One region of the Streptomyces sp. NPDC007346 genome, then DNA from elsewhere that is predicted to be linked to it. Evidence: riboswitches for the same ligand, from Rfam matches in the RefSeq annotation. Region 1 holds a riboswitch; each other region holds the start of a gene.
The links. A riboswitch is a leader RNA that binds a small molecule or an ion and turns the genes downstream of it on or off. The one in region 1 is predicted to bind cobalamin.
Positions count from the first base shown of each region.

Region 2: linked by a shared signal. The riboswitch ahead of AB0917_RS32555 (ribonucleoside-diphosphate reductase subunit alpha) and the one ahead of AB0917_RS09305 (CoA-acylating methylmalonate-semialdehyde dehydrogenase) in region 1 are both predicted to bind cobalamin.
Region 3: linked by a shared signal. The riboswitch ahead of AB0917_RS27595 (prenyltransferase/squalene oxidase repeat-containing protein) and the one ahead of AB0917_RS09305 (CoA-acylating methylmalonate-semialdehyde dehydrogenase) in region 1 are both predicted to bind cobalamin.

Region 1 is NZ_JBEYKR010000021.1:50,507-62,545, reverse strand. It holds gene AB0917_RS09345 (bifunctional 2-methylcitrate synthase/citrate synthase) at 1-1,159, opposite strand, end outside; gene prpB (methylisocitrate lyase) at 1,269-2,174, opposite strand; gene AB0917_RS09335 (MmgE/PrpD family protein) at 2,174-3,694, opposite strand; gene AB0917_RS09330 (short-chain fatty acyl-CoA regulator family protein) at 3,889-5,346, shown strand; gene AB0917_RS09325 (enoyl-CoA hydratase) at 5,380-6,141, opposite strand; gene mmsB (3-hydroxyisobutyrate dehydrogenase) at 6,222-7,154, opposite strand; gene AB0917_RS09315 (enoyl-CoA hydratase/isomerase family protein) at 7,151-8,218, opposite strand; gene AB0917_RS09310 (acyl-CoA dehydrogenase family protein) at 8,215-9,369, opposite strand; gene AB0917_RS09305 (CoA-acylating methylmalonate-semialdehyde dehydrogenase) at 9,366-10,868, opposite strand; cobalamin riboswitch at 11,092-11,271, opposite strand; gene cobF (precorrin-6A synthase (deacetylating)) at 11,388-12,039, shown strand, end outside.
Region 2 is NZ_JBEYKR010000223.1:152-6,984, reverse strand. It holds gene AB0917_RS32560 (ribonucleotide-diphosphate reductase subunit beta) at 1-234, opposite strand, end outside; gene AB0917_RS32555 (ribonucleoside-diphosphate reductase subunit alpha) at 234-2,648, opposite strand; cobalamin riboswitch at 2,782-2,922, opposite strand; gene AB0917_RS32550 (GNAT family N-acetyltransferase) at 2,970-3,479, opposite strand; gene AB0917_RS32545 (hypothetical protein) at 3,479-4,165, opposite strand; gene AB0917_RS32540 (YbdD/YjiX family protein) at 4,298-4,501, opposite strand; gene AB0917_RS32535 (carbon starvation CstA family protein) at 4,498-6,723, opposite strand.
Region 3 is NZ_JBEYKR010000139.1:2,615-14,653, reverse strand. It holds gene AB0917_RS27605 (energy-coupling factor transporter transmembrane component T) at 1-170, opposite strand, end outside; gene AB0917_RS27600 (hypothetical protein) at 178-1,146, opposite strand; gene AB0917_RS27595 (prenyltransferase/squalene oxidase repeat-containing protein) at 1,143-3,965, opposite strand; cobalamin riboswitch at 4,088-4,224, opposite strand; cobalamin riboswitch at 4,328-4,406, shown strand; gene AB0917_RS27590 (prenyltransferase/squalene oxidase repeat-containing protein) at 4,531-5,949, shown strand; gene AB0917_RS27585 (short-chain fatty acyl-CoA regulator family protein) at 5,978-7,474, opposite strand; gene aceA (isocitrate lyase) at 7,847-9,127, shown strand; partial or broken gene AB0917_RS27575 (hypothetical protein) at 9,208-10,014, shown strand; gene AB0917_RS27570 (chitinase) at 10,165-11,244, shown strand; gene pgm (phosphoglucomutase (alpha-D-glucose-1,6-bisphosphate-dependent)) at 11,451-12,039, shown strand, end outside.

The sequences.
Region 1 (12,039 bases):
ACGCGCCGGTGTGCGCGGGGACCGCGCGCCGGCCGGGCCCGTTGTAGACGCCGAGCGGGCGGATCAGCGCGTTGTGTTCGAGCTGCTCGCTGATGTGCGCGGTCCACCCGGTGATCCGGCTCATCACGAAGATCGGGGTGAAGGCCGCGGTGTCGAACCCCATCAGGTGGTACGCGAGCCCGGCCGGATAGTCCAGGTTGGGGTGGATGCCCTTGCGGCTGACCACGGCGTGGCGGAGCGCGGCGTGCAGGGTCGCCAGCCGGGTCACGTCCGGGTCGCCCGCGCGCGCCACCAGCCGGTCGGTGGCCTCCTGCATGATCGGGACACGGGAGTCGCCGTGCCGGTAGACCCGGTGGCCGAAGCCCATGATCTTCCGCTTGGCGGCCAGCGCCTCCTCCAGCCACCGCTCGGCCCGGTCCGGGTCGCCGATCTCGTCGAGCATGTGCATCACGGCCTCGTTGGCGCCGCCGTGCAGCGGTCCCTTCAGCGCTCCGATCGCCGCCGTCACCGCGCTGTAGAGGTCGGAGAGGGTGGAGGTGACGACCCGGGCGGTGAAGGTCGAGGCGTTGAAGCTGTGTTCGGCGTAGAGGATCAGCGAGACCTCGAAGCAGCGCACCACCTCGGGGTCCGGCACGCTCCCGAAGCACATGTGGAAGAAGTTCTCCGCATAGCCGAGCGACGGATCGGGCGCCACGGGCGCGAGCCCGTGCCGCCGCCGGTGGTCGGCGGCCACGACGACCGGCAGCCGGGCCAGCAGAGCGAGCGACTTGGCGTGGTGGGCGGCGGTGCTGCCGTCCTCCTCGGTCGGGTCCTCGGAGCCGAAGAGGCTCACCGCGGTCCGCAGCACGTCCATCGGGTGGCAGGTCTCCGGCAGCCGGGCCAGCAGCTCCGCCGTCGTGCGGCCCAGCGGCCGCAGCGCCCGCTCACGCGCCTCGAAGGCGCGCAGCTCGGCCGCGTCGGGCAGCTCGCCGTACCGGAGCAGGTACGCGACCTCCTCGAAGGAGCAGCGGGCTGCCAGGTCCTGGACCGGATAGCCGCGGTAGGTGAGGGAGTTGGTCTCCTGGATGACGGTGGAGATGGCGGTGGTGTCGACGGCGACGCCGGCGAGACCGCGATGGATCTCGGGGGTCGCGGCGGGTGCGGGCACGGCAGTGGTCATGGCGGGCCTCCGGGCATGCGAAGAGGAAGGGGGAGGGATGGCGTGGGGTGAAGGGGGTGCCCGGCCGGGGCGGGTGCCGGCCGGGCGGGCGGCTCACGTCCGCGGAGGCTCAGGCGCCGGGCGGCAGCGTGAAGTCGAAGACCGCCGAGTCGAACGCGCCGTACTCCCCGTATCCGAGCACCTCGTACAGCCGTGAGCGCGTCTGCATCCGGGGGAGCAGGGCCCGCTGGGTGCCGTCGGCGGCCAGCGTGCGCAGCCCGTCCTCCACCGCGCCCATCGCGAGGCGGAAGAGGGTGACGGGGTAGAGGGCGATGTTGTAGCCGAGGTTCTCCAGGGTCGCCGCGTCCAGCAGCGGCCCCTTGCCGAACTCGGTCATGTTCGCCAGCAGCGGCACGTCGAGGGCGGCCCGGAACGCCTCGAACTCACCCTCGTCCGCGAGCGCTTCGGGGAAGACGGCGTCCGCACCCGCGTCCACGTAGGCCTTCGCGCGGTCGATCGCCGCCGCCAGCCCCTCCGGGCCCCGGGCGTCCGTACGGGCCGTCAGAAGGAAGTCCCCGTCGCGGCGGGCGTCGGCCGCGGCCCGCACCTTGCGGACCATCTCCGCGCGCCCCACGAGCGTCTTGCCGTCCAGATGGCCGCAGCGCTTGGGGTTGACCTGGTCCTCCAGGTGCAGCCCCGCGAGCCCCGCGTCCTCCATCAACTGGACCGTGCGCGCCGCGTTCATGGGCTCGCCGAAACCGGTGTCCGCGTCGATCAGGGCGGGCAGATCCGTGACCCGGGCGATCTGCTGGGCCCGCGCCGCGATCTCGGTCGACGAGGTCAACCCGAGGTCGGGGAGGGCCAGTTCGGCGGCGAGGACCGCCCCCGACAGATAGACCGCCTCGAACCCGGCCTCCTGGATCAGCCGCGCCGAGTACGGGTTGATCGCGCCCGGCATCCGCAACAGCCCCCCGGAGGCCAGCTGTTCACGGAAGGCGCGGCGGCGATCGGCGGGTGTGGTGCGGGTGTGCAGCATCAGAACAGCCCCTTCGGGAGCCCGGCGTCGAAGGCGGCGACCGCTTTCGTGTCCACGACCGGGAAGAGCGCGTCCAGCCCGTTTGCCGGCAGCTCGGCCAGACCCTCGGCCGCCGCCAGGAACCGGTCCTGGTCCCCGGCGGCGACGATGCCCTCCGTCAGTGTGCGGAACTTGGCGGTGTACCCCCTACGGTCGAACGGGCGGGCCCCCGCCGGGTGCGCGTCGGCCACCGCCAGCTCGTCCTCGATCACCGTGCCGTCCACCAGCGTCACCACCGCCCGGCCGCCGAAGGCCCGCCGCTCGGGGTCCGGGTCGTGGTAGCGCCGGGTCCACTCCGAGTCCTCCACCGTGGAGATCCGCTGCCACAGCTCGACCGTCCCCGGCCGCTGCGCCCGCTCGGGGGCGTAGGACCGCTCGTGGTGCCAACTGCCGTCCTCCAGCGCCACCGCGAAGATGTACGGCACCGAGTGGTCCAGCGTCTCCCGGCTCGCCGTCGGGTCGTACTTCTGCGGGTCGCCCGAACCGGAGCCGATCACCTGGTGGGTGTGGTGGCTGGTGTGCAGGACGATCGAGCGGATCTTCTCCGTCGGGCCCGTCCGCTCCCGCAGCCGCCGCGCCAGATCGATCACCGCCTGCGCCTGGTACTCGGCGGAGTGCTCCTTCGTGTACGTGTCCAGGATCGCGCGCCGCGCCTCGCCCGGCTCCGGCAGCCCCACCGTGTACGCCGCGTCCGGGCCGTCCAGCATCCGGGCGAGGAACCCGTCCTCCCCCTCGTAGACCGGCGAGGGCGACCCCTCGCCGCGCATCGCCCGGTCCACCGCCTCGATCGCCGCCTTGCCCGCGAACGCCGGGGCGAACGCCTTCCAGCTGGAGATCTCACCCTTGCGGGACTGCCGGGTCGCCGTCGTCGTGTGCACGGCCTGCTGGACCGCCTGGTACGTGGTCTCCGTGTCCAGCCCCAGCAGCGCGCCGAGCCCGCACGCGGTGGCGGCGCTCAGGTGGGCCACATGGTCGATGCGGTGCTCGTGCAGGCAGATGGCCCGCACCAGCGCCACATGGATCTCGTACGCGGCGACGATCCCGCGCAGCAGCTCGGCGCCGTCGCGCCCGGTGTGCTGGGCCACGGCGAGCAGCGGCGGGATGTTGTCGCCCGGGTGCGAGTAGTCCGCCGCCAGGAACGTGTCGTGGAAGTCCAGCTCCCGTACGGCCGTGCCGTTGGCCCAGGCCGCCCACTCGGGGGAGACCCGCACACCGGGGGAGGCGCCGAAGAGGGCCGCGCCCGGGGCGCCGGGGTGGGCCAGTGCCTGGCTGCGGGCGACGGCGACCGGGCGGCGCAGCAGCGACGCCACGGCGACGGAGGCGTTGTCGACGACCCGGTTGACGGCCATCGCGGCCGCCTGCGGGTCGAGCTCGGGGGCGTCCTGGGTGCCGGTGGCGACGGCCGCCAGCTTCCAGGCGAGCTGCTCCTGACGGGGCAGCCGGTCGGCGCTGGGGTGGACGCGGACGTGGTGGTCGATCACGGGGCTCCTCGCGGCGGTGGCGGTGCGGTACGAGAGGAGCATTCCCCGCCACGGCCCCCGGTGCGACCGGTCCACTGTGCACAATCCGTACCCCGCTGAGCTGCGAAACTGCGAATCCTGCGAAAGATGCGGATGCTACTTTCGCAGCAGACGTCACCGCACAGGACCCGGGCGGGGGAGAGGGGCTGCGATCCATGGGACGGCCTGCCGGACGCAAGATCTACGCCCACGCCAAGCTGCGGCGGCTGCGCCGCGAGCACGGGATGAACCAGGTGGAGCTGGCCCGCGCGCTCGGCCTGTCCACCAGCTACCTCAACCAGATCGAGCACAGCCGCCGGCCGCTGACCGCCCCGGTGCTGCTGCGGATCGCGGAGGTCTTCGGCGTCGACCCGGAGTTCTTCTCCGAGGCCGACGAGGAACGGCTCGCCACCGACCTGCGCGCCGCCCTCGGCGACGAGGCGTGCGGGGCCCCGGTCCCCCTGGAGGAGGCGGCCGACGTGGCCCGCGACCACCCGGAGGTGGCCCGCGCCCTGGTCGCCCTGCACCACCGCTACCGGGAGGCCGCCGAACGGGTCGCCGCCCTCGCCCCGCCGCAGGACGGCGAGAGTCTGCTCACCGCCGAACCTCACGACGAGGTACGGGACTTCTTCTACGCCCACCACAACCACTTCGGCGCACTCGACGCGGTGGCCGAACGTACCGCGACGGACCTCGGCGCGGGCTCGGCGGGCCGTACCGCCGACGCGCTCAGGGAACGCCTCGCCGCCCGCCACGGCATCACCGTCGTGGTGACCGCCCCCGAACGGGCCGCCGACGCCCGCCGGTTCGACCCCGACAGCGGCCTCCTGCTGATCTCGCCCCGGCTCAACGAGGCCCAGCGCGCCTTCCAGCTGGCCACCCAACTCGCCCTGCTGGAGCACGGATCGCTGCTCGACACCCTGGTCGCCGGCGGTGAACTCGCCTCCGGGCAGGCCGCCGGTCTGGCCCGCATCGGCCTCGCCAACTACTTCGCCGGCGCCCTGCTCATGCCGTACGCCGCCTTCCACCGCGCCGCCGAGGAGCTGCGCTACGACATCGAACTCCTCCAGGCCCGCTTCGGCGTCGGCTTCGAGACGGTCTGCCACCGCCTCAGCACCCTCCAGCGCCCCGGCGGCCGGGGCGTGCCCTTCTCGTTCCTGCGTGTCGACCGGGCGGGCAACATCTCCAAACGGCAGTCCGCCAGCGACTTCCACTTCTCCCGGCTCGGCGGCACCTGCCCGCTCTGGACGGTCTACGAAGCGTTCTCCGCGCCCGGCCGCATCCTCACCCAGGTCGCCGAAATGCCGGACGGCAAGCGGTACTTCTGGGTGGCCAGGACCGTGACGCGCGGCGGATTCGGGCACCGCGCGCCCAGGGCCGACTTCGCCGTCGCGCTCGGCTGCGAACTGCGCCACGCCCACCGCCTGGTGTACGCCGAGGGCATGGCCCTGGACGCGCCCGGCTCCGCGACACCCATCGGGCTCGGCTGCCGGATCTGCGAACGGCGGGACTGCGCCCAGCGGGCCCGGCCTCCGGCCGGGGGCCGGCTGGCCGTCGACCCCGACCGGCGCACCCATGTGCCGTATCCGGTGGTCGCCGACGGCTCGGCCGCGCCGGACGAGCGCCCCTCGTAGTGGCCCGCGGCGGGTGGACCGCGCTCACGGAGGTCAGCGGTGCGTGAACTCCGCGGGCCGCTTCTCGGTGAACGCCTTCATGCCCTCCTTCTGGTCGGCCGTCGCGAACACCGCGTGGAACAGGCGGCGTTCGAAGCGGACGCCCTCGGCGAGGGTGGTCTCGAAGGCGCGGTTCACCGCCTCCTTCGCCATCATCGCGACGGGCGCCGACATGCCGGAGACGGTGTCCGCGACCGCGAGCGCCTCCGCCAGCAGGTCCGCGTCCGGGACGATCCGGGAGACGAGACCGGCCCGCTCGGCCTCCTCGGCGTCCATGTTCCGGCCGGTCAGGCAGAGGTCCATCGCCTTGGCCTTGCCGACCGCCCGGGTCAGCCGCTGGGAGCCGCCGATGCCGGGGATCACCCCGAGCCGGATCTCCGGCTGCCCGAAGACGGCCGTGTCCGAGGCGATCACCAGATCGCACAGCATGGCCAACTCGCAGCCGCCGCCCAGGGCGTAGCCCCGTACGGCGGCGATCGTCGGCGTACGGAGCTGACCGAGCCGGTCCCAGGCGGTGAACCAGTCGCTGAGGTACATGTCCATGTAGCTCTGCGGCTGCATCTCCTTGATGTCCGCCCCCGCCGCGAACGCCTTCGCCCCGCTGCCGGTGATGACGATGCAGCCGACGTCCGGGTCCCGGTCCAGCGCCTCGGTCGCCTCGACGGTCTCGCGCATGACGTCCAGGCTCAGCGCGTTGAGCGCCTTGGGCCGGTTCAGGGTGAGCAGGGCGGTACGGCCCCGGCGCTCGACCAGGATGGTTTCGTAGGGGCCCGGGGTGGACGCGCTCTCGTTCCCGCCGCTCTTGCCCGAGCCGTTCTCGGTCTCACTGTTCTCGCTCACGTGGTGGCGCCCTTCTGCGTATCGGTGGTGCTCGGTGAAGCCGCCCGGATGGCGCGGACGATTCCCGAGAAGTCCTGGTCCGCCCCGGCGCCCTCGGCGAACCGTGCGTACAACTCGGCCGCACGCAGACCCAGTTCGGCATCGATGCCGCCCGCGCGCAGGGCGTTGGCGGCCAGGGAGAGGTCCTTCGCCATCAGCGGTGCGGCGAAGCCGGGGCGGTAGTCGCGGTTGGCCGGGCTGGTGGGGACCGGGCCGGGGACGGGGCAGTTGACGGTGAGCGCCCAGCACTGGCCGGAGGCCGCCGACGCCACGTCGTACAGGGCCTGGTCGGAGAGGCCGAGGCTCTCGGCGAGCACGAACGCCTCGCTGACGGCGATCATGGAGACGCCGAGGATCATGTTGTTGCAGATCTTCGCCGCCTGCCCGGCACCGCCCGCCCCGCAGTGCACCGCCTTTTTGCCCATCACGGACAGCAGCGGCTCGGCCCGCGCGAACGCGGACTCCTCGCCCCCGGCCATGAAGGTCAGCGTGCCCGCCTCCGCGCCCACCACCCCGCCGGAGACCGGGGCGTCCAGCGAGCGGTGACCGGCCGCCGCGGCCGCCGCGTGGGCGGCGCGGGAGTCGGCCACGTCGATGGTCGAGCAGTCGACGAACAGGGTCCCCGGGCGGGCCGCCGCGAGCAGCCCCTGCTCCCCGTAGAGCGAGAGGACATGGCGTCCGGCGGGCAGCATGGTGATCACCACATCGGCCACCGCGGCGGCGTCGGCGGCGGACCCCGCCCGCTCCACCCCGCTCGCCACGGCGGTCGCCAGACAGGTTTCCACCAGGTCGTGGCCGAGCACCCGGTGCCCGGCCCGCACCAGGTTGGCGGCCATCGGGCCGCCCATGTGGCCCAGGCCGATGAACGCGACGGTCGTGGTGGTGGTCACCAGGGCACCTCCTGCGGTGAGTCGTCCGCGGCGAGGGAGAGCCCCTCGTCGCCGGTCGGAGCGAAGTAGCGGGCCACGTCCGCGTCGGTGACCTCCACGAGCGTGCCGGGCGACCAACGAGGTGTCCGGTCCTTGTCGATCACCTGGGCCCGGATGCCCTCCACCAGGTCGGGGGAGGCCAGGGCCGCGTACGAGACGCGGTACTCCTGCTCCAGCACCCGCTCCAGCGGACCGAGTTCGCGCGCCCGGCGGAGCGCGGCGAGGGTGACCTTGAGCGCGGTGGGCGAGCGCCCGAGGATCGCCTCGGCCGCCTCACCGGCCGCCGGGGCGCCGGAGGCGAGCAGCCGCTCCACGATCTCCTCGACCGTGTCGGCCGCGTAACAGTGGTCGATCCAGGCGCGGTCGGCCTCCAGTACCCCCGCAGGCGGCTCCTGGACGTGGCGGCCCAGCACGGAGGCCGGCGGCTCGGTCCGCAGCCCGGCGAGGAACGCGGGCAGGTCGTCCACCGGTACGAAGTGGTCGGCCAGCCCGCACAGCAGGGCGTCCCGGGCCCCCACCACCGCACCCGTCAGAGCGAGATGGGTGCCCAGCTCGCCGGGGGCCAGCGCCAGCAGATACGTGCCGCCGACATCCGGCACGAAACCGATCCCGGTCTCCGGCATGGCCACCTTGGACCGCTCGGTGACGATCCGGACACTGCCGTGCGCCGAGACGCCGACTCCGCCGCCCATCACGATGCCGTCCATGACCGCCACGTACGGCTTCGGATAGCGGGCGATCGCGGCGTTGAGCCGGTACTCGTCGCGCCAGAACGCGGCCGACGCCCTGCCGCCCGCGCGGGCGTCCTCGTAGATGGACCGGATGTCGCCGCCCGCGCACAGGCCGCGCTCCCCGGCCCCGGTGATGACGACGGCTCCCACCTCGGGGTCGTGCTCCCACCGCTCCAGGGCCGCCGCGATCGTCTCCACCATCGGGTGGGTGAGGGCGTTGAGCGCCCTCGGCCGGTTCAGGGTCAGCACCCCCGTACGCCCCTCGGTGCGGGCGAGCACGAGCTCCTCGCTCATCGCAGGGCTCCCGTCAGGCTCCGGGCCACAATCACGCGCATGATCTCGTTGGTCCCTTCCAGGATCTGGTGGACCCGCAGGTCCCGCACGATCTTCTCGATGCCGTACTCGGCCAGATAGCCGTAGCCGCCGTGGAGTTGGAGCGCCCGGTCCGCCACCGAGTAGCCGGTGTCGGTGGCGAAGCGCTTGGCCATCGCGCACAACTCCGGTGCCCCGCCCACCTTCCGGTCCAGCGCCTCGGCGGCCTGCCGCAACAGGGCGCGGGCGGCGGCCAGTTCGGTCGCCATGTCGGCCAGCCGGAACTGGAGCGCCTGGGAGTCCAGCAGCCGGCCGCCGAACGCCTCCCGGTCCGCGAGATGGGCCAGGGAACGGTCCAGCGCGCTCTGCGCCCCGCCCAACGAGCAGGCGGCGATGCCGAGCCGGCCGCCGTTGAGACCGTTCATCGCGATGCGGAAGCCCTCGCCCTCGGCGCCCAGGAGCCGGTCGGCCGGGACGCGGACCCCGTCCAGCACGACCTGCCGGGTGGGCTGCGCGTTCCACCCCATCTTCTTCTCGTTGGCCCCGAACGAGAGTCCCGCATCGTCCCGTTCGACGAGGAACGCGGAGATCCCGCCGGGCCCGTCCTCGCCGGTGCGGGCCAGCACGATGTAGAGGTGCGTGGCGCCCGCCCCGGAGATGAACTGCTTGGTGCCCGTCAGGACGTAGTGGTCGCCGTCGCGCACCGCACGGGTGCGCAGCGCGGCGGCGTCGGAGCCGGCGCCCGGTTCGGTCAGGCAGTAACTGCCCAGCTGCTCCATGGTGCAGAGCTCCGGCAGGTACCGGACGCGCTGGTCCTCGGAGCCGTACCGGTCGACCATCCAGGCGACCATGTTGTGGATGGAGAGATAGGCCGCCACGGACGGGCAGCCGGTGGCCAGGGCCTCGAAGACGAGGACCCCGTCCGAGCGGGACAGCTCCGAGCCGCCCACATCCTCCCGTACGTACACGCCTCCCAGGCCGAGCCCCGCCGCCTTCCGCAGGACGTCGACGGGGAAGTGCTTGTCCTGGTCCCAGGCCACGGCGTGCGGGGTCAGGTGCTCCTGGGCGAAGTCGAGTGTCGTCTCGACGACCGCGAGCTGGTCGTCGCTGAGCAGGGTGGTCACGGCGGTCACCCCATGGTCGGAATCGTGAAGCTCGCGCCGTCCCGGATCCCGGAGGCGGGCCAGCGCGAAGTGACGGTCTTGGTACGGGTGTAGAAGCGGATGGCGTCCGGTCCGTGCTGGTTGAGGTCGCCGAAGCCGGACCGCTTCCAGCCGCCGAAGGTGTGGTACGCCACCGGGACCGGGATCGGCACGTTGACGCCGACCATGCCGGTGTCGACCCGCCGGGTGAAGTCGCGCGCGATGTCGCCGTCCCGGGTGAAGAGGGCGACGCCGTTGCCGTACGGGTGCTCCGAGGGCAGCCGCAGCGCCTCCTCGTAGTCCGCCGCGCGGACCACACAGACGACCGGGCCGAAGATCTCCTCCTGGTAGACCCGCATGTCCGGGGTGACCCGGTCGAAGAGCGTGGCGCCCGCGAAGAACCCCTCCTCATGGCCCTCCAGCGTGAAGTCCCGCCCGTCGACGACCAGTTCGGCACCCTCCTCGACGCCGAGGTCGACATAGCCGCGCACCCGGTCCACCGCGTCGCGCCCCACCAGCGGCCCGAAGTCGGCGTCGGGGTCGTCCGAGCGGCCGATCCGCAGCTCGGCGATCCGCTCGGTGAGCTTGGCCACCAGCGCGTCGGCGGTGTCCTCACCGACCGGGACGGCGACCGAGATCGCCATGCACCGCTCACCCGCCGAGCCGTAACCGGCGCCGATCAGCGCGTCCACCGCCTGGTCCAGGTCGGCGTCCGGCATCACGATCATGTGGTTCTTCGCCCCGCCGAAACACTGCGCCCGCTTGCCGTGGGCGGCGGCCGTGGCGTAGATGTGCGCGGCGATCGGCGTCGAGCCGACGAAGCCGAGCGCCTTGACGCGCGGGTCCTCCAGCAGGGTGTCCACGGCCTCCTTGCCGCCGTTGACGACATTGAGGACCCCGGGCGGCAGCCCCGCCTCCAGGAAGAGTTCGGCCAGCCGCAGCGGCACCGACGGGTCCCGCTCCGAGGGCTTGAGGATGAAGGCGTTTCCGCAGGCCAGAGCGGGTGCGGCCTTCCACAGGGGGATCATCGCCGGGAAGTTGAACGGGGTGATGCCCGCCACCACTCCCAGCGGCCGGCGCAGCGAGTGGACGTCGATCCCGGAGCCCGCGTTGTCGCTGAACTCGCCCTTCAGCAGGTGCGGGACACCGGCGGCGAACTCCACCACGTCCAGCCCGCGCGCGATGTCGCCGTGCGCGTCGGCCACGGTCTTGCCGTGCTCGGAGGAGAGCAGCCGGGCCAGGGAGTCCTTCTCCTTCTCGACCAGCTGGAGGAAGCGCAGCAGGACGCGGGCCCGGCGCTGCGGGTTCCACTCGCCCCATTCGAGCTGGGCCTCGGCGGCGTCGGCGATGGCCGCCTCGGTCTCGGACCGGCCGGCCAGCGGCACCCGGGCCTGGATGCGGCCGGTGTTGGGGTCGTAGACGTCGCCGTAGGTGCCCGAGGTGCCGGGTGTGTGCTTGCCGCCGATGAAATGGGTGAGTTCGCGGACCATGGAAGCCTGCTCTCGTCGGTGAGATCGTCAGGAGAGAACCGGGGATGGCGCACAGCTCCCACCGGCACACGCACCGGTCGGGTGCGCGTGGTCGCGGAAGGGCCTGCCGTCGGGGACGCGAAGGGCGGGGGCCGTCAGGGGGCGGGGAGAACCGCTCGCCGGGACGGGCCTGCGGGGCCGTGGGTGCGGACCGGTGCCATGCGTGTCTGCTCCATCCTCGTGGAAACACGGAACATCCCGCGGCCGGTATCCTGACTCCCGGATCAGCGCGCGTCCTCATGCCTTCCCGACGGCGCCTGCACCGTCAGTGGCGTGTCCTGCGAGGACGAACTCCCCGGTCACAGTGGCGGGACCGCGCCGGATTCGCACCGGCTTCCCTGACACCACGGGCCTTGAGGGTGCCCGGCTCCACGCCGGCCACCCCGCTGCTCACGAACATATAGTTGGACGTCCTAGTAAGTCCACCCCACCTCGCCCCCGGCGCGATTCCCGGCACCGCTCCTGGCATGATCGGCCGACATGAGCGACGCACCACGCCACATCCTCGTCATCGGCATGGGAGCCGGCGACCCCGACCACCTGACCCTCGCCGCGGTGAAGGCGATGCGCAGGGCGCAGGTCTTCTTCGTGCTCGGCAAGGGCCGGGAGAAGGAGTCCCTGACCCGGCTGCGGCGCGACATCCTGGCCGAGCACCTCACCGGCCCCTACCGGGTCGTGGAGGCCGAGGACCCCTGGCGGGACCGCACCCAGGGCGACCGGGGGCGCTACACGTCGGCGGTGCACGACTGGCGCCACCGCCGCGCCGACATCTGCGAACGCCTGATCACCGAGGAGCTGGCGCCGGGGGAGTGCGGGGCCTTCCTGGTGTGGGGCGACCCGTCCCTGTACGACAGCACGCTGGCGATCCTGGAGGACATCCGGGCCCGGGGCACGGTGGAATTCGGCCATGAGGTGGTCCCCGGGATCAGCAGCGTCTCCGCGCTCGCCGCCCGCCACCGCACCTCCCTCAACCAGGTCGGCCGCCCCGTCCACATCACCCCCGGCAGGCGGCTCGCCGAGGGGTTCCCGGACGACGACGGCGACATCGTGGTGATGCTCGACGGCCACGAGACCTTCACCCATCTGACGGGCAGGGGGCTGTGGATCTACTGGGGTGCCTACATCGGCACCC
Region 2 (6,833 bases), on a different contig from region 1:
CGAGACGATCGAGTCACCGGTCGCGAAGAACGCCACCAGCCGGCCGATCATGTGCTGCTCACCCGGCGACAGCTTGGCGAGGTCGGCGACGTCCGAGTGGAGGTCGACCTCCTCCACGGTCCAGGTGTTCTTGATCGCGTCCCGGTAGCGCTCGTAGAAGTCCGGGTAGCGCATGGGGCGCAGGGTCAGCTCGAAGCCCGGGTCGAGCAGGTTCTTGGTGTCGTTGGTGCTCATTACTGGCATGCCTCGCAGGACTCGGGGTTCTCAAGGGAGCAGGCGATGGCGTCCGCGTCGGGCGCCGAGGCCTGCTGTACGGGAATGGGGGCGGCGGCCGACGCCTGACCGGAGGCGGCACGGGCGATCCGGGTCGCCGGGCGCGAACGCAGGTAGTACGTCGTCTTCAGCCCCTGCTTCCAGGCGTACGCGTACATCGAGGAGAGCTTGCCGATCGTCGGCGTCTCCAGGAAGAGGTTGAGCGACTGGCTCTGGTCGAGGAACGGCGTACGGGCCGCCGCCATGTCGATCAGGCCGCGCTGCGGGATCTCCCACGCCGTGCGGTACAGCGCCCGCACGTCCTCGGGGATCCAGGCGAAGCCCTGCACCGAGCCGCTCGCCTCGCGCAGCGCCTCACGGGTGCGGGCGTCCCACACGCCGAGCTTCTTCAGCTCGTCCACCAGGTAGGCGTTGACCTGGAGGAACTCACCGCTGAGCGTCTCGCGCTTGAACAGGTTGGAGACCTGCGGCTCGATGCACTCGTACACACCGGCGATCGAGGCGATCGTGGCGGTCGGCGCGATGGCGAGCAGCAGCGAGTTGCGCATGCCGCTCTTCGCGATCCGGGCGCGCAGGGCGTCCCAGCGCTCCGGCCAGTTCAGCTCGGTGTCGTAGTGGTCGGGGTGCAGCACACCGCGCGCGGCCCGGGTCTCGGACCAGGCGGGCAGCGGGCCCGACCGCTCGGCCAGGTCGCAGGAGGCCTCGTACGCGGCGAGCATGATCCGCTCGGCGATCCGCGTGGAGAGCGCGCGGGCCTGCGGGGAGTCGAAGGGCAGGCGTAGCTGGAAGAAGACGTCCTGGAGGCCCATCGCGCCCAGGCCCACCGGCCGCCAGCGGGAGTTGGAGCGCCCGGCCTGCTCGGTCGGGTAGAAGTTGATGTCGACGACCCGGTCGAGGAAGGTGACCGCGGTGCGGACCGTGGCGTCCAGCCGCTCCCAGTCGATCGAGCCGTTCGCGACGAACGCGCCCAGGTTGACCGAGCCCAGGTTGCAGACGGCCGTCTCGCCGTCGTCGGTGACCTCCAGGATCTCCGTGCACAGGTTCGAGGAGTGAACGACCCGGCCCGGCTCGGCGGTCTGGTTGGCGGTCCGGTTGGAGGCGTCCTTGAACGTCATCCAGCCCTGGCCGGTCTGTGCGAGGGTCCGCATCATCCGGCCGTACAGCTCACGCGCCGGAATCGTCTTGCGGGCCAGGCCCTTGGCCTCGGCCGCGCGGTAGGCGGCGTCGAACGCGTCGCCCCACAGGTCGACCAGCTCGGGGACCTCGGCGGGGGAGAACAGCGACCAGTCGGTGTCCGCGTCGACCCGGCGCATGAACTCGTCCGGGATCCAGTGCGCCAGGTTCAGGTTGTGCGTACGGCGCTGGTCCTCACCGGTGTTGTCGCGCAGCTCCAGGAACTCCTCGATGTCCGCGTGCCAGGTCTCCAGGTAGACCGCCGCGGCACCCTTGCGGCGGCCGCCCTGGTTCACCGCCGCGACGGAGGCGTCCAGCGTCTTGAGGAACGGCACGATGCCGTTGGAGTGCCCGTTGGTGCCCCGGATCAGCGAACCCCGGGCGCGGATACGGGAGTAGGAGAGGCCGATGCCGCCCGCGTGCTTCGACAGGCGCGCCACCTGGTGGTAGCGGTCGTAGATCGAGTCCAGCTCGTCCTTGGGGGAGTCCAGCAGATAGCAGGAGGACATCTGCGGGTGCCGGGTGCCGGAGTTGAAGAGCGTGGGGGAGGAGGGGAGGTAGTCCAGCCGGCTCATCAGCCCGTACAGCGCGGCGACCTCGTCCAGCGCCCGCACCGAGTCGTCCTCGGCCAGCCCCGCGGCCACACGCAGCATGAAGTGCTGCGGGGTCTCGATGACCTGGCGGGTGAGCGGGTGGCGCAGCAGGTAGCGGCTGTGCAGTGTACGGAGGCCGAAGTAGCCGAAGCGGTCGTCGGCGCCGTCGGCGGTGGCCCGGTCGACGAGTGCGTCGAGCGCCTTCGCGTGGAGCGCCACGAACGCGGCGGTGCGGTCGGCGATCAGCCCCTCGCGGTGGCCGACCGCGACCGAGGCGGAGAAGTGCGTCGCGCCCTGGCCCGCGGCCTCGTCGGCGATCGTGCGGGTCAGCAGCCGGGCGGCGAGCCGGGAGTACGCGGGGTCCTCGGAGATCAGCCCCGCGGCCGCCTCGGTGGCCAGCGAGCGCAGCTCGGCCTCGTCGGAGCGGGCGTTGCGCCCGCGCAGCGCGGAGGCGGCGACCCGTCCGGGGTCGGTGTCGGGCAGATCGACGGTGAGGTCGGTCAGGGTCCGCAGCAGGGCGGTCCCGGGTCCGTCGTTCGCGTGGTCACCGGACGTGGTGGAGGCGGCGATTCCGGTGGCTGAAACCGGATCGGCGGGCGCGATGGTCACTGGGCTTTCCCTCGCTCGGCTGGGGGCCGGCGGCGAGCGGGGAGCCAGGCAGCACGATGCCCCGGAGGGCAGCACTGCTCACGGCGTCCACCGGCCCATCCGCGAGGCCCGGACGTCTGGCGTCCGGTTCGGTCGAGCCGGACGCGCTGTCGGCAGGTCATCGGACTTCAGGTGTGCAAAAGCACACTGATCACACCGTTGCGGGACAGTTCCGGATTCACACCGGATTCCCCTGCGGCGACAGCGAGGTCGAGCATACATGTGGGGGGCGCCAGATGCTGCGGCCCCCACATGTTGTGTCGCGTCGATTTAATACGCCCCTCAGGAGGCCGCCTCCAGCCCCAGCCGGAAGGTCATGAGGCGCAGGCCCGGCACCGGCTCCCAGTCCCGCTCAGGGGTCCGCAGAAAGCCGAGCCGACGGTAGATCCTATGGGCTGGGAGCATGGCCGGCTGCGTCGACAGCACCAGCCCCCGGACGCCTTCGGCGGACCGGGCCCGCTCGACGCACGCCCGTACGAGAGCCTCTCCCACACCCCGTCCGCGCCCCGCACGGGCCACGGCCAGCATCCGGAACTCGGCCTCGTCCGGAGCGGAGATATCGCGCCACGGAGTGCCGGGGGCGGCATACGTCACACCACCGAGCACCACCCCGTCCGCGTCGAGCGCCACGAGCACCTCCGCCTCGGCCGCCCGCTGCTCCACCGCCCGCAGTTTGAGCAGATACGGGTCCTGCGGGCCGTCCAGCAGATCATCGCCGAGATAGGCCTCGGCGATGATCTCGCCGAGTACGGCGTACTCGCCGGGCTCCGCCACTCTGATCGTCAGATCCATCAGCCACTCGCTCCCACTTCGTTGTTCGGGGCGCCGTCGCCCACCGGCGGCAGGTCGCCGCGCTCGACGGGCTGCTGTCCGGAGCCGTCCCCGGCGGGCGGCAGCACCCGGTCCAGCTCGTGGTCGTCGGCGCGATGGGCGGCCCGCGCCGCCGACCGCAGCGTCGTCCGGTCCACCTCGCGCGCCCCGCTCACCGTGATCACGAGGTCGCCCTGTTCCTGGGCGTACGCGTGGCCCGACTCCGTGGCCCGGTACCAGTGTTCGCCGTCCCGCTCGCACGTCACCAGGGGCTCCTGACCGCCGGCGGGTGCGGAGCCGTCCGTACAGTCGGCCACGGCGTGCGGGCGGCGCTCCACCGACAGCTGGAGCATCCCGCCGTCCGGCGCGGTGTAGGAGCTGCCGAACCCGTCGTCACCGAGCACCCCGACCGACTGGCGCGCCAAGGCGTAGCCCGCGGCCTCGGTCACCCACACATGCTCCGTGACGAGCTGCGCGGCGCTCGCCCGCGCCTCCAGCTCCGCCCGGTCGGGCGCCGGTTCGGCCGAGGAGCTCCGGTCCGCCGCCGACTCCGAGCCGGGCGCCGGGACACTGCCGCAGCCCGTCACCGCCGCCAGGGCCAGGGCCAGGGCCAGTGTCACGGTCGGGAGGAGGGGCCGGAGCCGGGGCGACCGGCAGCGCGATGTCATGGGCACATCCTTTCGTACGGTCAGGAGTCCGCGCACCGGGAAATCGAGCGGCGGCCGGACTCGCCCACGGGCGCGAAAAGGGGCCGCCGCGCCCCTGGGAGGGGTGCGACGGCCCCGATCGGCCGACGGCGGTCAGCAGCAGCGGAAGCCCTCGCGGGGGTCCGCCTCACGGGCGTCCGTGCGGCTGCGTTCGAAGGCGCGGCGGGTCATGACCGGGGTGTCCGGATCGTGGGACCTGGCGTGGGCCACGTAGCGGTCGTACGTGGCTTCGCCGGTCAGCTCCCGGACGTACCAGCGGATGCGTCCCGCCACCCGCCGTACGTCCTCGACCGTCATGTCCGGTCCCCCGTTCCCGCCGTCTCCTTGCGGATGCCGCCCTCGGGGCCGACGCCCGCGGCGGCCAGTTCGGCCTTCTCCTCCTTGGTCGCGATGAGCGAGGCCGGGGCGACGAGCCTGGACTCGACGTACGGCGTCTCGTGGAGCCGGACGCTCTCCGGGTCGCGGATGGCGTTGAAGCAGACCCGGCCGGCGTCCACGAGCACCACGATGATGAGGACCGCGAAGAGCGCGCACAGCACCCCGTCGACGGTGGAGTTGGTGACGACGGTCCGCATCTCGTCCATGTTCTTGGCGGGAGCCAGCACCTCGCCCGCGTCGATGCCCGCCTGGTACTTGTCGCGCTGGGCGAAGAAGCCGACCTTCACGTCCGAGGAGAAGATCTTTTGCCAGCTCGCGGTGAGGGTGACCGCCACGTCCCAGGCGAGCGGGACCGCGGTGACCCACGCCCACTTCAGGCGGCCGGACTTGACGAGCAGGGTGGTGCAGACGGCCAGGGCGACGGCGGCCAGCAGCTGGTTGGCGATGCCGAAGAGCGGGAAGAGCTGGTTGATGCCGCCCAGCGGGTCGTGCACGCCGACCCAGAGGAAGTAGCCCCAGCCGCCGACCACGACGGCGCTGGCGAACCAGACGCCCGGCTTCCAGCTGACCTCGCGGAACGGCTTGTAGGCGTTGCCCAGCATGTCCTGGAGCATGAAGCGCCCGACGCGGGTGCCGGCGTCCACGGTGGTGAGGATGAAGAGCGCCTCGAACATGATGGCGAAGTGGTACCAGAACGCCTTCATCGCGGTCCCGCCGATCACCGCGGAGAAGATCTCCGCCATGCCGAGCGCGAACGTGGGCGCGCCACCGGTCCGGGAGAGCAGGCTCGCCTCCTCGACGTCCTTGGCGGCCTGGGCCAGGGCGTCCGGGGTGATGGTGAACCCGAAGTTGGCCACGGCCTGGGAGGCGGACTGGACGCTGTCGCCGATCACGCCGACGGGCGCGTTGATGGCGAAGTACAGACCGGGGTCGATGATGCAGGCGGCGATCATCGCCATGATCGCCACGAACGACTCGACCAGCATGGCGCCGTAGCCGATCATCCGGATCTGCGTCTCCTTCTGGACCATCTTCGGCGTGGTGCCGGAGGAGACCAGGGAGTGGAAGCCGGAGAGCGCGCCGCAGGCGATGGTGATGAAGACGAACGGGAACATCGAGCCGGCGAAGACCGGGCCCGAGCCGCTGGTGGCGAAGTCGGTGACGGCGGGCATCTTCAGGGTCGGCAGCGCGACGACCACGCCCAGGGCCAGCAGCCCGATCGTGCCGACCTTCATGAAGGTGGAGAGGTAGTCGCGCGGGGCCAGCAGCAGCCAGACGGGGAGCACGGAGGCGAGGAACCCGTACACGATCATCCAGATGACCAGCGTGCCCGGCTCCAGCGTGAAGAAGTCCGCCCACGACGACTCGGCCACCCAGCCGCCCGCGACGATCGCGAGCAGCAGCAGCGCGACGCCGATGACGGAGACCTCGCTGACCTTGCCGGGCCGCAGGATGCGCAGGTAGACGCCCATGAAGAGGGCGATCGGGATCGTCATGCCGATGGAGAAGACGCCCCACGGGGAGTGGGCGAGCGCGTTCACGATGACCAGGGCGAGGACCGCGAGCAGGATGATCATGATGACGAAGACCGCGATCAGGGCGGCGATCCCGCCGACCGGGCCGATCTCGTCCCGCGCCATCTGGCCGAGCGAACGGCCGTTGCGGCGGGTGGAGAAGAAGAGCGTCACCATGTCCTGGACGGCACCGGCGAAGATGACGCCGACGACGAGCCAGATCGTGCCGGGCAGATAGCCCATCTGCGCGGCGAGCACGGGGCCGACCAGGGGGCCGGCGCCCGCGATGGCGGCGAAGTGGTGGCCGAACAGGACCCGGCGGTCGGTGGGGTGGAAGTCGACGCCGTTGTCCAGCCGTTCGGCCGGGGTCGCGCGGTTCTTGTCCGTCTTCAGGACCCGGTTGGCGATGAACCGGGAGTAGAAGCGGTAGGCGATGGCGTACGAGCCGAGGGCCGCCAGCAGCATCCAGGCGGCCGAGACCTCCTCACCCCGCGAGAGTGCGAGGGTGGCCCAGCCGGCGGCGCCGGCCAGGGCCACCAGGCTCCAGACGACTATCGACTTGGGGGACAGCGCCCGCCGTCCCGGTGCTTGTGGAACCGGTGGTGCTGGTGTGGGCGATTCCGGCATTTCGATCCGTCCCCTCGCGTGATCACTGTCGTAACGTGCGCGAAATCTAGGTGGTTCGGCCGCTCTCCGGAACCCCTGTTCGCATACCGGTCCCGCTTTGCCGATGTCTC
Region 3 (12,039 bases), on a different contig from region 1:
ACCAGGAAGAGCAGCAGCGGGTTGTTGGTCCGGCTGACGGCGGTGGCCAGCGCGAGCGCCCAGATCCACCAGGCGAGCGGATGCAGGGTGCGCGGGAGCCGCCTGCCGCCGGTGTCCGGCCCGGGGGCCGGCACCGGCGTGCCGGGTTTCACCGCGGCGGTACGGATCACGCGGGCGCTACTCCGCACGGCGGCGGCGCTTCGCGGCGAACACGGCCGCGCCGCCGATCACCGCCACGAGTCCGGCCGTCGCCGCGACGGGCACCACCGAACCCGAGTCGTGCTCGGCGTCGGGCGCCGGCGCGGCGTCCACCACCTTCGCCGTACCGCCCGGCGCCGCCACCGCCTCACCGGGCGTCGCGGAGGCGGAGGCGGACGCGGAGTCGCTGGGGGAGGGGGACACGGAAGCGGACGGGGACACGGAAGCGGACGGGGCCGGGGAGGCGTCGGCGGACGCCGGAGGGGACGGGGCGGGCGCCCGCGACGGGGCCGCGGGGGGCGGCGGCGGAGCCTGGCCGCCCCCGACCGGCTGCCGGGTCGTCGTCGCCGGAGCGGGCTCCGGCTTCGGGGCCGGTGCCGGATCTCCGCCCGTGGGGCGCGTGTTGTGGGCGCGCAGCTGGTTCGGCGTGAGCGTCGGGCGCCCTTCCGTACCCCCGATGTTCGTCCCGCCGAAGATCCACAGATCCACGCTGCCCGGCCGGGGCTTGTAGCTCATGGCGCCGAGCTGGCTGTACTCCCAGGTGTTCTCCCCGGGGTTCGCGTGCCAGTACGACCAGTAGGCGGAGGCGGGCGGGGTGAGGACGCAGTCGTCCTGCTGGGGCGTCGGGTACTGCTTGCCGCCCTGATGGCCGCTGTAGCCGATCCGGCAGATGAACGCCGGCCCGTCGTGGCCGGTGCCGGTGGTCTGCCAGCCGCCCTGGTTGAGCAGCTCGTAGCCCGTGGTCGGCGTCGTACCGCAGGAGCGGTAGACGGGGCCGCCCCAGTGGCTGAAGTCGACGGCCAGGACCACGCCCGAAGAGGTCGTGCACCGGCCGATCGGCTGCGGGGCGGCCGCCGCCGGAAAGGCGGCGGGCGCGAGGAGCGCCGCGCCCGCCAGACCCAGTGCGGCCAGGGCGTGGCCGACGGTCCGGCGGAAGCGGGACCTCACAGCTCACCGCCCATGGCCGTACGGCGCCTGCGGGCGGCCACGACCGCGCCCCAGCCCGCCAGGACGAGTACGGCGGCCGCCGCCGCGAGGCCGAGCGTCTGCGCACCGGTTGCGGCGAGGCCGCCACCGCCACCGCCACCGCCGCTGCCACCGCCGGCGCCCGGACCGTCCGTGTTCACGATGCCCGGCCCGCCCGCGGAGCCTGTGCCGTCCCCGGGTGTGACGATCACCGGGGCGGAGGAGGAGGGCAGCGGATTGGGCGTCGTACCGTCCAGGCTGCGGGCCAGCACACCGAACGAGACGCCGGTCGAACCGCCCACCGCCTGCGTCGAGGCCCGCAGGTCGGAGCCCCGCTGCCCCTCCTCGGCCACGTTGAAGCCGCCGTCCGCGTTCTGCTGCGAAGCGAGGAACTTCAGCGCCTTCGCGATCTGCGCGCCGTACTTCCCGGCGTCCAGGGACAGGCCCTGCACGGCGAGCGCCGCCGAGTTCACGGAGTTGCCCGAGGCGCCGGGGAAGCCGCCGTTCGGCAGCTGCTGAGCGGCGAGCCAGGCCAGCGCCCGGTCCACGGCGGCCGTGTGCGTGTCGCCGGGCACCAGGTCCAGCGTCATCGCCGCCATCGCGGTGGAGTCCACGTCCGTGTCGCCCGTCGGCGGGATCAGGCTCGGCCAGGCGCCCGACTCGGCGTCCTGGAGCCCCGAGAGATAGGTGACGGGGGCCTCGGCGGCCTTCTCCTGGCCCGCCCGCACCTGGGCCATGACGCCGAGGGACTGGTCGAAGACGGACCGCGCGTAGGTGTACGCCCCCTTGTCGGCACAGCTGGTGTCCGGCGCGGTGCTCCTCGCGGCACAGACGGCGTCGGCCAGACCGGCGATCAGGTCCTTGCCGCCGAAGTCGCGAGGGTCGCGGTCGACCACCTGGGCGAGCAGGGCCGCCTTGCCCATCGAGCCGCCCATGGCGTACTCGGTGCCGACCTTGGTCCAGTCGTGCACCGTACGGCTTTCGCCGTCCTTGCCGCCCCCGTCGAGGAAGTCGACGACCGTGCGCAGCGCGTTGTCGTCGTGCCCGGTCGCGGCCAGCGCGAAGGCGCCGTCGATGGTGAGGCCGAAGTCGGCCCGCCCGGTGGGCCCGCCCGCCGTGTAGTAGCGGCCCTGGTGGAGGTTGGCGGGGCTGGTGAGGTAGGCGACGCCCTTCTTCAGGTCCGGGCCGTCACCGGGCGGCGTCGTCGGGGGCGTCGTCGGCGGGGTGGTGGGAGGCGTGGTGGGCGGTGTGGTCGGGGGAGTGGTCGGCGGGTCGGTGGGCTCGGGCACCTTCGTGGTCAGGGTGACCAGGCTGGTGGAGCTGCCCGCCAGCACGGCCGGTGCCGTCGCGTACAGGGCGGCGTCGGTGGCGTCCTCGTCGAACCCGAAGCCGCCGTCGGCCAGTTGCTCCCGCGAGAGCCACCAGACCGCCGAGTCGGCCGCGCGGACCTCACCGAGCGCGCGCAGCGCCTGCGTGGCGTAGGCGGTGGCCGCGACGGAGCCGGTGGTGGCGCCGTTGTACGGGGGGAACGCGCCGCTCTTGAGCTGCGCCTTCTTCAGGTACGCGAGCGCCTTGGCGACGGTGGCGTCGTGGCCGCCCGCCTCGTCCAGCACCAGGGCGACGAGGCCGGTGGTCATCGGGTCGCCGTCGCAATACTCGCCGGGCCTGATCAGGATGCTGGTCACCGAGCCGTCCTGGCAGACCAGTCGGGTCAGCCGGTCCACCGAATCGGCCGGCGGCACGACCCCGCCGCGCAGCAGCGCCAGCACGGCCAGCGCCTGTACGTCGCCGTACATGGCGCCCCGGAAGTCGCCCTTCGCCGTGCACCCCGGGGCGGGGCCGGTCACGCAGACGTTCTTCTCCAGGTCCCCGAGCAGGTCGTGCCCGCCGAAGTCGCGCGGGTCCTTCTCCGTGATCTCCGCGAGCAGGGCCAGCCGGGCGGCGGCATGGGCGTCGGGCGCCTCGTCGGGGCCCGCCGCGTAGGCGTACTCGTCGGTGGAGGAGGCGAGTTTGGCCACCACCTTGTCCAGGGCCGGGCTCGCGCCGTCGGCGGCGGCGAGTGCGTACGCGGCCTCGGTGGTGAGGAAGTGGTTCGGGGCCCCGGAGCCCTCGTCCACCACCTGGGTGCCGTCGTGGAGTTGGCTCGTCACCCAGCGGGCGGCCGCCGGTACGTCGATCTTTCCGGCCGGGACGCCCGGGTCGGTCGGGTCAGGCGACGGGCCGGGTGTGACGCCGCCGCCCGCGCGGACGTCGTCGGGGGTGAAGGTGGGCCGGCCGGTGGAGCCGCCGATGTCCGTGCCGCCGAACACCCATGCGTCCACATCGCCCGCCTTGGGCCGGCGGTTCATGGCGCCGAGCGGGCTGTAGGACCAGCTCTCCTGGCCGGGCGAGGCGATCCAGTACGACCAGTAGGCGGTGGCCTGCGGGGTCAGGACGCAGTCCTCGGTCTCCGGAGTCGGGTACTGCGTACCGGAGTTGAAGGCGCCGGAGCCGATGCGGCAGATGAAGCCGTCACCGTCGTGCTGGGTGCCCTCGGTGGTGAACCCGCCGTCGCGCAGGAGTTCGTACCCGGTGGTCGGGGTGGTGTCGCAGCCGCGCACCACACCTCCGCCGAACGGCCCGAAGTCGACCGCGACGACGGCGCCATGGGTGGCCGTGCACTCCTCGATCGGGTCGGCCGCCGCCGGAGCGGCACCGGTGACGAAGGCCACGCTCGCGGCGAAGGTCACCGCTGCCGCCGAGAACAGCGAGAGGAGTCTCCTGCCGGCTGTGCTCCGGTCATGTTGCTGTGCGGTCCCCACCACGGCCCCTCGTGTCGTCCGGGCGGGCCATGCGTGGCAGAAGGCCCCTTTCGGCCACGGCCCTCAAGGGGCCGCCCGCAGAGGGCTGTTCGAACCACGCCGTAGTCCGCGACGGCGTTTCTCGCTGAAATTCCTGGCCCCAGGCATTCCGGCTCGCCCGCGCGGTGGCGGGCCTACGGTTGCGGGTCAGCGCCGGATTTCGACCGGCTTCCCCTGGAGCTGAGTGCTTATCAGGCGGATTGGAACACGCTCTCGAAGAGGCCGTCAAGGTGGTTTGCGTCTCGTTGCCTCCCGGCCGACCCCGCACCCCTGCCGTCCCTGGCGCGCCCCTGCCGCCTCGGGTAGCGTCCTGGCCTGCCACGAGGGGGAACCCGGTGCGAATCCGGGGCTGACGCGCAGCGGTGTGGGACGGCAGGGGGCCGCTCCCGAGCCCGAATGCCCTGTTGGCAGCCGTATCCAGCGAAGCCGTACCCACGCGTCCGGGCGTCGGCCACCCACCCTCGCCCCCGGTGTGCACCCCAGGGGCCGGGCGGTGCCGCACGCCCCTCATCACAGGAGCAGGCACATGCCCCGTTCTGTCACCTCCCGCGCCTCCCGCCGTCTGGCCCTCGTGGTGCCCGCCGCCCTGGGGGCCTTCGTCCTCACGGCGCTTCCCGCCGCCGCGACGTCCACCCCCGCCCAGATCGCCATCTCGAAGACCAACGGGGTGGCCTACCTCAAGTCCCTTCAGGCCGCGGACGGTTCGTACGCCGGCTCCGGGCTCTCCAACGAGTGGGCCTTCAGCGCGTTCGCCGCCGCCGGAACGGCCGCCGTGGACGTGACACCCGGCGGCGACGCCACGAAGAACGCGCGCACCGTCTACCGCAACCTCCTGGCCACCCCCGGCTGGCCCTCCGCCACCCCCGTCGTCACCGACTACCAGCGCGGCACGCTCAACGCGTACGCCGCCGGGATCGACCCCGCCCGGGTCTCCGCCTCGCGCAACCTGATCGCCGACATCTACGGCTACTGGCAGAACGCGGAGGCCGGCTACTTCGGCCCGTCCGGCAACTACAACGGGACGGTCTTCGCCGCACTCGCGCTGGGCGGCGCCAGAACCCAGGCGGGCGCCCAGCGCGTACCGCAGGAGCTCGTCGACAAGATCGTCGCCCGGGTCCGGGCCAACCAGCACGACGACGGCGGCTGGACCTACAGCAAGGCCGAGGGCAACCCGACCGAGCTGGCCAAGCCGGGCGACATCGACATGACGGGCGCCTCCATGGCCGCGCTCTGCGTCTCCGGCGTCCCGAACACCGACCCCGACATCCTCCAGGCCAAGGCGTTCCTCAAGAGCAAGCTGGTCAACTCCTCCGGCGCCTTCAGCGCCCTGTACGGCGTCAACTCCAGCTCCAACGGCTGGGCCGTCTCCGGCCTCAACGCCTGCGGCATCGACCCGCAGACCGGCGACTTCCTCACCCCGCTGGGCCGGACCCCGGTCGACTTCCTGATCGCCCAGCAGTTCAACCCCGGCGGCGGCTTCAAGTACCAGCCCTCGGACACCTCCCCGTCCGCCTACTCCTCCACCGACGCCCTGCGCGCCGTCGCCGGGGGCGGCTTCACCGCCGCACCGCCCACCCCGGTCACCTCGGGGGCGCCCACCTGGGTCGCGCAGAGCGGCTTCACCTCCGGTACGGCGACGAAGCTGGCGCTCACCGTGGACGACGGCACCGGCACCCTGAAGGTCTGCTCCGTCGCCTTCACCCCCACGGGCACCACGACCGACCTCGGCACCGTCCTGGCCGCCGCGTCGACCACGTCCACCCCGGCCGGCTGCGTCACCTCCGTGGTCCCCGCCACCGGGACGGGCGCCATCACCTCGCTCAACGGCAAGGCCAACACCGGCTCGGCGACGTGGAAGGTCTCGGTCGACGGCTCGGCGTTCGCCGGGGCGACGCGCGACAAGGTGATCGGCGTCGGCGACACGATCGCGCTGCGCTTCTCCTGACCCCCGGTCCGGTGGAGGGGGCGGGTCCTCAGGCGGGCGGCGCCCCCTTCACCGGGTACGGCACGAACGTGCTGCTGTTCTCGTCGACGGCCAGCGGCTGCCCCAGCGGCGGCACCGCGCGCTGCGGGCAGTCCAGCCGCTCGCAGATCCGGCACCCCATCCCGATCGGCGTCGCCGCCGAGGCGTTGTCCAGGTCGAGCCCGTCGGAGTAGACGAGCCGCCCGGCGTGCCGGATCTCGCAGCCGAGCCCGATCGCGAACGTCTTGCCCGGCTCGCCCCACCCGCCCCGGTGGCGCGTCACGGCCCGCGCGGTCCACAGATGGCGCTGCCCGTCGGGCATGGCCGCGATCTGCACATGGATACGGCCCGGGGCGGCGAACGCCTCGTACACGTTCCACAGTGGGCAGGTGCCGCCCGCGCGGGAGAAGTGGAACCCGGTCGCGGACTGCCGCTTCGACATGTTCCCGGCCCGGTCGACCCGGACGAAGGAGAACGGCACCCCGCGCAGCCGGGGCCGCTGGAGCGTGGAGAGCCGGTGGCAGACCGTCTCGTGACCGAGCCCGAAATGGTCGGTGAGGCGCTCGATGTCGTACCGGACCTCCTCCGCCGCCGTATGGAAGGCGCGGTACGGGAGGATCAGCGCGCCCGCGAAGTAGTTGGCCACCCCGATCCTCGCCAGCGGCCAGGTCGCCGACCCCTCGTCGTAGTCCTCCGAGGCCAGCCGCGAGATCTCCCCGCCGTATTCGAGCAGCGCCAGCTGGGTGGCCATCCGGAACGCCTGCTGCCCGGGGCGGAGCCGGCTGGAGAGGTGCAGCACCCGGGCGTCCGGGTCGTAGTGGTGCAGCCTGCCCGTGTCTGGGCCAGGGGAAGCGGGGCCGGCGGGCCGTCGTGCCGGACGCCGGCCCGCGGGGGTGCCCCCGGGCCGGCCCCGCCGGTCGTCGGTGGTGGCCAGCCGGATGCCGTGGTGCTCGGTGAGCCGGGCCGCGAGCGCGGTCACGACCTCGCCGGGGCGCACCCCGATCTCCGCCGCCAGCTCCTCCGCCGCCAGGTCCGCCTCGTGCAGGTAGTTCTGCCGCCGGTAGAAGAACTCGCGGATCTCCTCGTGCGGGGAGCGCGGCAGGTCGAGACCGCCGCCGCCACGCAGCTCGGCCGCCTCCGCGAGCCGTCCGGCCAGCGCCTGGTTGCGCCGCCCGAGGTCGAGCAGGACGGACGCGACCCCCGGCAGCCGGGAGGCCAGCTCGGACAGCTCGGCGGCCGAGACGCGCGCCGTGCCGACCTCGTCGGCCAGCGCCTCGCGCAGATCCGCCAGCACCCGGGTGGTGTCCCGCTCCGAGAAGAAGCCGGGGTCGACCCCGAACGCCTCGGTCAGCCGCAGCAGCACCGGCACCGTCAAGGGGCGCGAGTCATGCTCCATCTGGTTGAGGTAGCTCGGCGAGATCGCCAGTATCCGGGCCAGCTCCGCCTGGCTCAGCCCGCGCTCCTCGCGCAGCCTGCGCAGCCGCGCACCCGCGTAGGTCTTGCTCATACCGGAGCCCTTCGCGCCGTCGTCGACATGGTGGCAACCCTAGCCGCGACACGGCCGTCGAGAGCCTTCGCAACCTTGGCAAAGCGCACGGAAAGATTGGCAGAACTTGGCACACGTCTCTGGTTGATGGCACTCAGTGCCACTCCCAGAGTTGTTCCTGCGGCCCACCGGACACCGGCTCCGGACTGGGGTACCGAGCACGATTTCATGCCCTGACGTCGTACTCCTCGGGATCCCGGACCGGTTCGCCGGGCGCATTGCTCACCGTTCCACCTCGGAGGTCCGGTGGGCCGCACCCAGGAGCCGCGTCACTCGGTGACGTGGCTTAGCACCCTTCACACGATCGACCCACACGACTTCGGGAGTGACGCCATGGCGCAGGCAAGGACGACGGCGGAAGAGCTGGCGCGGCGGTGGGCGAGCGACCCCCGCTGGAAGGGCATCGAGCGCACCTACGGCGCCGAGGACGTGGTCCGGCTCTCCGGCAGCGTCCGCGAGGAGCACACCCTGGCCCGGCGCGGCGCCGAGCGGCTCTGGCGCCAGCTGCACGAGCAGGGCTACATCCACGCGCTCGGCGCCCTGACCGGCGGCCAGGCCGTCCAGCAGGTCAAGGTAGGCCTCCAGGCCGTCTACCTCTCCGGCTGGCAGGTCGCCGCCGACGCCAACCTGGCCGGCCACACCTACCCCGACCAGAGCCTCTACCCGGCCAACTCGGTGCCGAGCGTGGTCCGCCGGATCAACAACGCCCTGCTGCGCGCCGACCAGATCGCCACCGCCGAGGGCGCCGGAGACACCACCGACTACCTGGCCCCGATCGTCGCCGACGCCGAGGCGGGCTTCGGCGGACCGCTCAACGCCTTCGAGCTGACCAAGGCGATGATCGAGGCCGGTGCGGCCGGCATCCACTACGAGGACCAGCTCGCCTCCGAGAAGAAGTGCGGTCACCTCGGCGGCAAGGTCCTCGTCCCCACCGCCCAGCATGTGCGCACCCTCAACGCGGCCCGCCTCGCCGCCGACATCGCGGACGTCCCGACGCTGATCGTGGCCCGCACCGACGCACTCGCCGCCAACCTCATCACCAGCGACGTGGACGAGCGCGACGCGCGGTTCGTCACGGGGGAGCGGACCGCCGAGGGCTTCTACCGGGTGCAGAACGGCATGGCGCCGGTCATCTCGCGCGGCCTCGCCTACGCCCCGTACGCCGACCTCATCTGGGTCGAGACCGGCACCCCCGACCTCGCCCAGGCCCGTGAGTTCGCCGAGGCGATCCACGCCGAGCACCCGGACCGGATGCTCGCGTACAACTGCTCGCCCTCCTTCAACTGGCGGGCCGCGCTGGACGACGACCAGATCGCCAAGTTCCAGCGGGAGCTGGGCGCGATGGGCTACCGCTTCCAGTTCATCACCCTGGCCGGTTTCCACTCCCTCAACCACGCCATGTTCGACCTGGCGCGCGGCTACGCCGAGCAGGGCATGACCGCCTATGTCGACCTCCAGGAGCGGGAGTTCGCCGCCCAGGAGCAGGGCTTCACCGCGGTCAGGCACCAGCGCGAGGTCGGCACCGGCTACTTCGACCAGGTCTCCACCGCCATCAACCCCGCCTCCTCCACCACGGCCCTGACCGGCTCCACGGAGGAGGAGCAGTTCCACTAGAGGTCCCTGCCGGTCGCGGGGGCACCCCGTCCCCCGCGACCGGGCTCCCGCACCGCCCACGCCCCGCTGAGGAGACCCGCATGACCCCCCCTGTCACGACCGGCCGCGTCCAGGTCCTCCTCGTACCGGGCGACCGGCACGAGGAGGACCTCACCCCCGAGGCCCTTGGCTTCATCGCCCGCCTCGACGCGGCCTTCGCCGCCCGCCGCTTCGACCTGCTCACCGAGCGCCGCCGCCGCTGCGCCCTCCTGCGCTCCGGCACCCCGCTCGACTTCTCCCGCGCCACCACCGCCGTCCGCAACGACCCCGACTGGCGGGTCGCCCGGCCCGCCCCCGGCCTCACCGACCGGCGGGTGGAGATCACCGGGCCGCCCGAGCGGCGGACGGCGGTCAACGATGACCGCCCCCTTCCTGCGCGCTTGCACCGAACTCCTGGTCCGCACCTGTCACCAGCGCGGCGCCCACGCCATCGGCGGCATGGCCGCCCAGATCCCCGGCGGTGACGCGGCGGCCCGGGAAGCGGCGCTGGCCAAGGTCCGGCTCGACAAGGAGCGTGAGGCGGAGGACGGCTTCGACGGCTCCTGGGTCGCCCACCCCGGGCTCGTCCCCGTCTGCCGGACGGTCTTCGACGGGGTGCTCGGCGACCGGCCGCACCAGCTGGAACGGACCCGCGACGACGTCCATGTCACCGGGCCGTCGACCGCGCAACGGTGGAGCGGCTCTTCGAGGAGGAGCTGGCCACGCTCGGCGCCACCTACCCCTGGGCCCGGCTCGACCAGGTCCGCGACCTGTTCGAACGCACCGCCCTGGGCAGGGAGCTGCCCGCCTTCTTCACCACGGAGGCGTACGCACGCCACCTCGTCGGCCGGCCGGTGGTGCGGGCATGAGCGCACACGTCCCGCCGGACGGCTTGGTCCAGACCTCTTGACCGAAGGTCTGGACCATTCTACGGTTTGGCAGGGTCACGACATAGGGCGGGGCGGGGCGAACCTTTCGCCCCGTCGGCGGCGGTCCCGGGCAGGAAGGACACACGGATCATGGGCCGTACATCACGGCTGCTGGGCCTCGGCCTGGCCGCGGCACTCGTCGTACCGATGCTGGTGGGAGCCGCCCCACCGAAGGCCGCCGGCACCGATACAGGTCCCGTCGCCGCCGCCGACGAGACCTGTGCGGTCAAGTCGAAGCCCGCCGGCAAGGTGCTCCAGGGGTACTGGGAGAACTGGGACGGCGCCGCCAACGGCGTGCACCCCCCGCTCGGCTGGATCCCGATCACGGACTCCCGCATCACCCAGCACGGCTACAACGTGGTCAACGCGGCCTTCCCCGTCATCCGCTCCGACGGCACCGTGCTGTGGGAGGACGGCATGGACAACACCGTCAAGGTCGCCACCCCGGCGGAGATGTGCCAGGCCAAGGAATCCGGGCTCACCCTCCTCATGTCGATCGGCGGAGCGACCGCCGGGATCGACCTCAGCTCCAGCACGGTCGCCGACCGGTTCGTGGAGACCGTGGTCCCGATCCTGAAGAAGTACAACTTCGACGGCATCGACATCGACATCGAGACCGGCCTCACCAGCAGCGGAAACATCAACCAGCTCTCCGCCTCACAGACCAACCTCATCCGCATCATCGACGGCGTCCTGGCAGCGATGCCCTCGAACTTCGGCCTCACCATGGCCCCCGAGACGGCGTACGTCACCGGCGGCAGCGTGGTCTACGGCTCGATCTGGGGCGCGTACCTGCCCATCATCAAGAAGTACGCGGACAACGGCCGGCTCTGGTGGCTGAACATGCAGTACTACAACGGCAGCATGTACGGCTGCTCCGGCGACTCCTACTCCGCCGGTACGGTCGCCGGCTTCGTCGCCCAGACCGACTGCCTCGACAAGGGGCTCGTCATCCAGGGCACCACCATCAAGGTCCCCTACGACAAGCAGGTCCCCGGCCTCCCCGCCCAGCCCGGCGCGGGCGGCGGCCACATGTCCCCCTCGCTCGTCTCCCAGGCCTGGAACCACTACGACGGCTCCCTGAAGGGGCTGATGACCTGGTCCCTGAACTGGGACGGCTCCAAGGGCTGGACCTTCGGCGACAACGTGAAGGCCCTCCAGGGCCGCTGACGCACACCCTTTGCGCCCCCGGTCCCGCCACGGACCGGGGGCGCGGAGCCGTCCCGGCCGGGGCGCGCGGCCGGGTCGGCGTGGACGGATCACGCGCCGATGCGGGCAAGGGGACAGAATCGGGTACGGATCGGGGTGATCGTCCGCCCCGGGACGACGGCCCGTTCCCCCGGGCCGACGACGACGAAGACGCAAGAGGAGACCCGATGGCGCACGCACGGGCCGGGCAGCCGGCGCAGTCCGCGGACCTGGTCGACGTGGCACGGCTGGTGACGGCCTATTACGCCCTCCACCCCGATCCGGCCGAGCCCGCCCAGCGGGTGGCCTTCGGCACCTCGGGCCACCGCGGCTCCGCGCTCGCGGCGGCGTTCAACGACGACCACATCGCCGCCACCACCCAGGCGATCTGCGACTACCGGGCCCGCCAGGGCACCGACGGGCCGCTCTTCCTGGGCGCCGACACCCACGCCCTGTCCGAGCCCGCCCGGGTCACCGCCCTGGAGGTCCTCGCCGCCAACGGGGCCACCGTCCTGATCGACAGCGCGGACGGCTACACCCCGACCCCCGCGCTCTCGCACGCCATCCTGACGTACAACCAGGGGCGCACCGAGCACCTGGCCGACGGCATCGTGGTCACCCCGTCGCACAACCCGCCCGCCGACGGCGGCTTCAAGTACAACCCGCCCAACGGCGGACCGGCCGCCTCGGACGCCACCTCCTGGATCCAGGACCGGGCCAACGCCCTCATCGAGGCCGGACTCGGGGAGGTGCGCCGGATCCCGTACGCCCGCGCCC